DNA from 3 places in the Rahnella perminowiae genome. Region 2 is predicted to be linked to each of the others. Evidence: predicted binding sites of a transcription regulator. Region 2 holds the regulator's gene; each other region holds the start of a gene.
What was found. The regulator LexA, encoded in region 2, represses DNA repair genes until DNA is damaged. The targets are predictions, from matches to a motif close to TNCTGTATGTACATACAGNA.
Positions count from the first base shown of each region.

Region 1 (2,273 bases), on a different contig from region 2:
AGTAACAAAATGTTAATCAGGTTTTATCCGTGAACGAATCAGTGGTTGGAAATGCATGTCTCTGAGGTTTCTTATGCATTTCAGACTATTCTGTCCCGCATGCGGCCCTTCCGGGTTGTGGAGTCTTCTACCCTTAAGGTGTTCAACATAAGGAGACGCTATGAGACGAATCGCATTGTTACTCACCCTGTTGATCGCGGGTTCTGCTGTCGCCGAAGACACGACTTCGCAACATACTCCCGCGACCTATATCAATATCCTCTGTAGCTCCGCGCTTAATAAACCTGATGGTACTGCGGATTATTTCCGTGAGCAGATCAAAGATATTTCGACGCAATCTCAGTCTCCGTCGTCGATCAATAAGCCAGAGTTTAATGAGGATGAAGCGGATAAGGTGATTGAAACATGGACATCGCTCAGCAAAACCGATCGCGAAAAAATCAGAACACAACAGCAATGTCAGGACACCTTGCTTCAGCGATATCAGGCAGGATAAAGATGGGGAGAGGATAAAAGAATGCGGGATGTGTTCCCGCATTATGTTGACGTTCTCTATCAGGCTGCTTTGACCGCACGTACTTTTTTGGTCGCGGCAGGTTCAGCGACAGCCCGGTCTTCAGCGGTGGTATCGGCTGGTGCGACGGGCTGCTGCGCTGTCCCCTCTTCGGGCAGTTTGCTGGTGCGCAAAATATGCTGGACGGTATCTTTGTGTTCAGCAAGGTGAAGCGCAATATTTTCCGCGAGTGTTTCATCCAGGTCGAGATTGCTTTGTGACAGCCATTCAGTAAAAGCATCTGCCATGTCCAGCATTTTGTCGTATGCATCTGCTTCTTTCTTATTGGCAAAAGTCATTTTCTCTTCACCTTTTCTGACAACAACAAATTTTGTTTCAACAGCCATAATTCGCTCCTTATACTGTAATTATATCCAGTATACCAATAATCAGTGAAGGATACATCATCCGGCCTGTTTTTTATAGTGCTGAGCCTGGATCGCTCTGCCCGGGTGTCTGATCAGCGCAGCCTGACTGAAAGCTCGACATCATCACTGAATGGTACAGAAAGATAACCGTTCTCCGCCGAACGCACATGGGTAAGATAGTTCTGGTTGTAGCTCGCATTGTCGGCGATGATCATCGTGCCCGGATGAAAACGGCTTTCCAGCAAATGCAGAATATCGTCATAAAGTACTTTTGCGCCATCGAGAATCAGTAAATCGATGGTCTCTGGCAGATCAACGGCCAGTGTGTTCAGCGCGTCACCGACACGAATTTCGACTAAATCGCTCACGCCAGCCTGCACAAAATGTTCCCGTGCCTTTGCCACTTTTGTCGGCTCAAACTCGCTGGTGATGACCTTACCGCCGCCGTTATCGCGCAACGCCGCCGCCAGATACAACGTGGAAAGCCCGAACGACATGCCAAATTCCACCACCGATGTTGCCTTAGTACTTCGCGCCAGCATATACAGCAGTTTGCCTGTCTCGCGTGATACCGGCAGCCACATGTGTTTCAGCAGACTATATAAATTCAGATATTCTGTTTTGCTGTGCATCATGCGCGTAGTTTCTTCTTCCGGTATCTGCGTGAAATCGAAACGGGCTGCAGCGCTGGCTTCATTGAAAAGACGGTCGAGTAATGGCGCCATCGGTGCGCAGGTCAGAGTGTTTTCTGTGGTCATAGGATTATCCTGTTTAACATTGAGCAACGTGTCATAACTGACTAGAATGCGAGTGATTCATCGCGTTTAAAATTATGCGATGTTTTCGTTGCCTCCACTATTCGCATTCTTTTTTGAGGACTCAGCCCGTCATGACCCACCGCCGCATCCCGCAGGTTTCCTCACGTAAAGAGCCAAAACAATCCCGCTCAGCCGGGCTGGTGGCGACCATTCTTGAAGCCGCTGCTCAGGTTTTAGCGAAGGAAGGCGCCGCCCGTTTTACTACCGGTCGCGTCGCTGAAAGAGCCGGAATCAGCATCGGTTCGCTGTATCAGTACTTTCCCAATAAAGCGGCGATTTTGTTTCGTCTGCAAAGCGACGAGTGGCGGCGAACCCGTGATATGCTGCGCAGCATTCTTCAGGACGCAGAAAAGACCCCTGCCGTGCGCTTACGTATTCTGGTGCATGAATTTATCCGTTCCGAATGTGAGGAAGCGCAGATGCGTGGCGCGCTCAGTGACGCCGCACCGTTTTATCGTGACGCCCCGGAGGCGCTGGAAGCGCGGGCGGCGGGAGAGGAAGTGTTTCATCGGTTTATGCATGAGGTAATGCCGG
Region 1 covers NZ_JAFMOT010000168.1:56,537-58,809, reverse strand. Annotated here, with positions in the region: gene J1781_RS08665 (hypothetical protein) at 161-496, shown strand; gene J1781_RS08660 (YebG family protein) at 556-900, opposite strand; gene J1781_RS08655 (O-methyltransferase) at 1,014-1,679, opposite strand; gene J1781_RS08650 (TetR/AcrR family transcriptional regulator) at 1,811-2,273, shown strand, end outside.
Region 1: J1781_RS08660 (YebG family protein) is a predicted target of LexA. The motif match lies at 914-933, and genes of this name have one in related genera.

Region 2 (2,273 bases):
TTCCCGGCAATCAGCAAAATCACCGGCCCGCGAACATACTGAATGCCCAACAGCCAGCCAAGGATCACCAGATTCGCCAGTGAAGCCGGGGCACTGAACCAGCGAATTTCGATAAACAGCCTCGCCTGTTCAAGCACCGGTTGGCTGCCCCCGACGATATGAAACGCCTGTTCCATCAGGGGGTGCCGGAACAACACTATGGTGAGACCAGACAATACGGCCAGCAGAAAGGGTTGTACGAAAGCGCGCGCCAGCAACCGGTTATCATTCGCGCCCAGCGCCTGAGCGGTCATGCCGGTGGTACTCATCCGTAAAAAAAGTAAGAGCATAAAGAGGAAAGTCGTGATCATCGAACCCACAGCCACTCCGCCGAGATAATCCGGGCTGTCGAGATGACCGATCACCGCCGTATCCACAAGCCCGAGAAGAGGCACCGTGATATTTGAAAAAATCATCGGCAATGCCAGCCTCCAGAGCGCCTTATCGGCGGGGCTTAAAAAGGTGTTTTTGAGTGTTTGTCGCAGGGAATGATGTTGCATAGAGAATCTCATGCCGGAGGTTCAGGTTATGCCTGTAAGTGACATCGCCCCGGAAGGGGCGACGAGATGAAACGTTAAAGCTTAGCGGTATGTCAGAGGCGGCTAACGAACCCGCAAATCAACAATATGACCATTGGGATCAAGAATTTGACCCAGTAATATCTGACCGAGTCATTCGAGTTGCAGGAAGGCGGCAAGTAAAAAAATCCCGATGAGCTGACAGGAGTCAGTGATTCGGGTGAACGCACGCAGCCAACGCATCTGCAGCCCGAAGTACGAAGGTCAGATCCAGTCACCGTTGCGGATGACGCCTACGGCCAACCCTTCAATGCTGAAATTCTGCTCACGTAAATCAACCACGATCGGCTGGAAATCGCTGTTTTCAGGCAATAACTGCACCACACTGCCCTGTTTTTTCAGACGTTTCACGGTGACTTCATCGTCTATACGGGCCACGACAACCTGTCCATTACGCACGTCTTGCGTTTTATGTACAGCCAACAGATCGCCATCAAGAATACCGATATCACGCATCGACATACCGCTGACACGCAGCAGGAAATCGGCACTCGGCTTAAACATGGCCGGATCGACCTGATAGTGTCCTTCAATATGTTGCTGGGCCAGCAACGGCTCACCGGCAGCAACCCGGCCGATCAGCGGTAAACCCTCTTCTTCTTCCATCAGCAAACGAATGCCGCGTGATGCGCCGGAAACAATCTCAATAACACCCTTACGCGCCAGCGCTTTGAGATGCTCTTCCGCCGCATTGGGGGAACGGAACCCCAGACGTGATGCAATCTCTGCGCGGGTGGGTGGCATACCGGTGGTGGAGATATGATCGCGAATAAGGTCGTAGACCTCTTGTTGTCTGGTCGTTAAAGCTTTCATTCCGCCCCCTGGTTGTTTATACAGTCTTGCTGTGAGTATATACAGCTAAACGATCAATGAAAACCTAAGATTGAATAAAAACAGGGCATAACGTTGATTCCTGGAATGCAGATTCCAAATCAGAACCATCGTGGCCAAAAGATGCTGACCCAGACAAAAAACGCCAATATGATGGTCAGAAGTACGGCAGCCGAGCCGATATCTTTTGCACGGCCTGAAAGTACGTGAAACTCAGATCCGATACGGTCTATCGCGCATTCCACCGCGCTGTTGAGCAGTTCAGTGACACAGACCAAAACAACGGATCCCACCAGCAGAATGCGTTCTACGGGGCTGACATCAAACCAAAAAGATAACAAAATTAACGGAATAGCGACGCTGGCTTCCTGGCGAAAGGCCGCTTCATTTTGCCATGCCGCTTTCAGCCCTTTCCAGGAATAGCCAGCTGCTTTATAAATTCGGGTAAATCCAGTGACTTGGTTAGCCATTTCTTTTACTGATCCTTAGAGAATTTGCCGCACTTTATACCCCAAATAGTCGGGGTGCAGAAAGGCGGTAAAGAAGTGAATCCTGATGAGCTTACATGAGTAAGTGATTCGGGTGAACGTCTTAAGCCAACACCCCTGCGGCTTGAAATAAGAAGGGTATTGCATCACCACAGATCTCATCTGAGCTTTCTGGTATCCTTGCGGCGAAATGGCTAACAAGAGGCTTCACGTTTTTATGTCAGGTTGGCGTAGACTTTATTACACATTATTGAATTTACCGCTCTCATTGCTGGTAAAGAGCAAGGTCATACCTTCAGATCCGGTTACCGAGTTGCATTTAGACCCGACGCGGCCG
Region 2 covers NZ_JAFMOT010000185.1:234,846-237,118, forward strand. Annotated here, with positions in the region: gene dinF (MATE family efflux transporter DinF) at 1-539, opposite strand, end outside; gene lexA (transcriptional repressor LexA) at 822-1,430, opposite strand; gene J1781_RS20385 (diacylglycerol kinase) at 1,550-1,918, opposite strand; gene plsB (glycerol-3-phosphate 1-O-acyltransferase PlsB) at 2,154-2,273, shown strand, end outside.

Region 3 (2,273 bases), on a different contig from region 2:
ACACGCGGGCCTTTTTCTGCATCATCTTTCACCAGTTGCAGGGCCGCGACGCCCACGAAGGCAGCGAAGATCACGACGCTGATAATGGATGTCGGGCTAGCGCCTGTCAGGTCAGCAAACGGGTTCTTCGGTATAAAGGAAAGAATCAGCTGAGGCACGCTCAGGTCAGCCACTTTGCCGACATAATTAGTCTGAATTGCCGTCAGCCGCGCCGTTTCCTGCGTGCCCTGTACCAGGCCGTCAGCGGTGAGACCGAACAGGCCGGTCACGAATATACCCACCAGAGAAGCGATAAGCGTGGTGAACAGCAGGGTGCCGATGGTCAGTAAACTGATTTTACCCAACGATGACGCGTTATGCAGTTTCGCCACTGCGCTCAGAATAGAGACAAACACCAGCGGCATGACGATCATTTGCAGCAACTGGACGTAGCCGTTACCGACAACATTGAACCAGGTAATTGAGGTTTTCAGTACCGGATCATCGGAACCGTAGATCAGCTGTAAAGCCAGGCCAAATACCACACCCATAGCCAGACCCAGCAAAACTTTTTTTGCCAGACTCCATTGCTTGTGGCGGGTTTGCGCCAGCAGCAAAAGCAGGGCAACGAAAACCACTACGTTAAGAACGAGCGGAAGATTCATACCAGACTCCAAACTTATAATTTTGATAAATGAAACGGGTGTTTCCGGAAAGGACTGCACCATCCCAAAGCATTGGGGTGCAGAATAACAGTTTGATGGCCTGACTATTTATATCCAAAAGTAATTCGTTATAACTTTTTGGTGATATTTGTATTGATTTTAGCCAATCTGGCAGTGTTTCATTCTGTTCAGATGAATAATTTCAGCAGGTGATTAAAAAAATCCGGATTTATTGCACCAATGATGGGCGTCCAGTCTGGCCAGAAAAGGGTCAGACCGACCAGAATAAGGCAGAGTGTCCGTTCGAGCTGATTCCCTTGCTGACTGTTAATTAAAGGTAACCGGAAACGCCACCGACAAGGCCAGAGCAGTGGCACACCTGCGGGTGTCAGCATATCAGCCAGAATATGGCTCAGATAACCAATAATCATGGCGTGGAAAGCGTCAGCTGGGATCACCCAGTCGTGAGGGAAATGAGTACGTAAAAGAAAAATCCCACCGGCCACAGCCAGCAAACTGTGAGTGAACCCGCGGTGACCGAAAGCCCGCGCGATGGGGGCTGACAGCCATTTGAGACGCTGTCCCAGCACCGATTTGGGGTGATCAATATCAGGCAGCAGACAAGTAAGCAAAGAGCCGGGAATGATATGCCACCAGTCACCATGCGCCAGCTCGGGAGAAAGCTGTGCCTTCTTGGCAAATACTGCACAGGCTATTGAGAAAATGAGATGGCCTTCCGCCGTCATGACGCGTCCGAACTGGATAACTGTTATTTTATCCAGTATAAGTGAAACTGTCACAATCTTGGAAGAGATGCCCTGTAACTAATTGTCAACGAGCTGATAAAAAACAAGAAAGGCGTATAAACAGACGCCTTTCGGTGTCACTTATGGTGCCATTAACGCGCAAGCCAACCGCCATCGACGGCAATCGTGTAGCCATTAACGTAATCAGATGCTTTTGACGCCAGAAAGACGACCGGCCCCATCACATCTTCTGGCAGACCCCAGCGTCCGGCGGGGATCCTGTCGAGGATTTCTTTGCTGCGTTCTTCATCTGCACGCAACTGTTCCGTGTTGTTGGTCGCCATATATCCTGGGGCGATCGCATTCACATTGACGTTGTGCTTCGCCCATTCATTGGCCATCAGTCGGGTCAGACCCATTACGGCGCTTTTTGACGCCGTATAGGAAGGCACCCTTATTCCACCCTGATAGGAGAGCATAGAGGCAATATTTATAATCTTGCCGCCGTTGCCTTGCTTGATGAACTGTTTCGCGGCTGCCTGAGACATAAAGAACAGCGTTTTACTGTTCACATTCATCACATCATCCCAGTTTTTCTCGCTGAATTCGATGGCATCTTCGCGACGGATAATCCCGGCGTTATTGATCAGAATATCGATATGACCAAATTCTCCGACAGCCTTCTCAATCAGCTCCGGAATACCCTGAATGCTGCTCAGGTCTGCTCTCAGATCGAGAAATCGGCGACCTGCCGCGGTGACCTTTTTTTCTGTTTCTGCAGGTGCTGACAGGTTAATACCCACGATATCGCATCCCGCCTGCGCAAGGCCTAGCGCCATGCCCTGGCCCAGCCCGGTATTGCAACCGGTGACGATGGCGACTT
Region 3 covers NZ_JAFMOT010000188.1:317,989-320,261, reverse strand. Annotated here, with positions in the region: gene J1781_RS25060 (L-cystine transporter) at 1-644, opposite strand, end outside; gene J1781_RS25055 (metal-dependent hydrolase) at 833-1,390, opposite strand; gene kduD (2-dehydro-3-deoxy-D-gluconate 5-dehydrogenase KduD) at 1,543-2,273, opposite strand, start outside.
Region 3: J1781_RS25055 (metal-dependent hydrolase) is a predicted target of LexA. The motif match lies at 1,409-1,428, and genes of this name have one in related genera.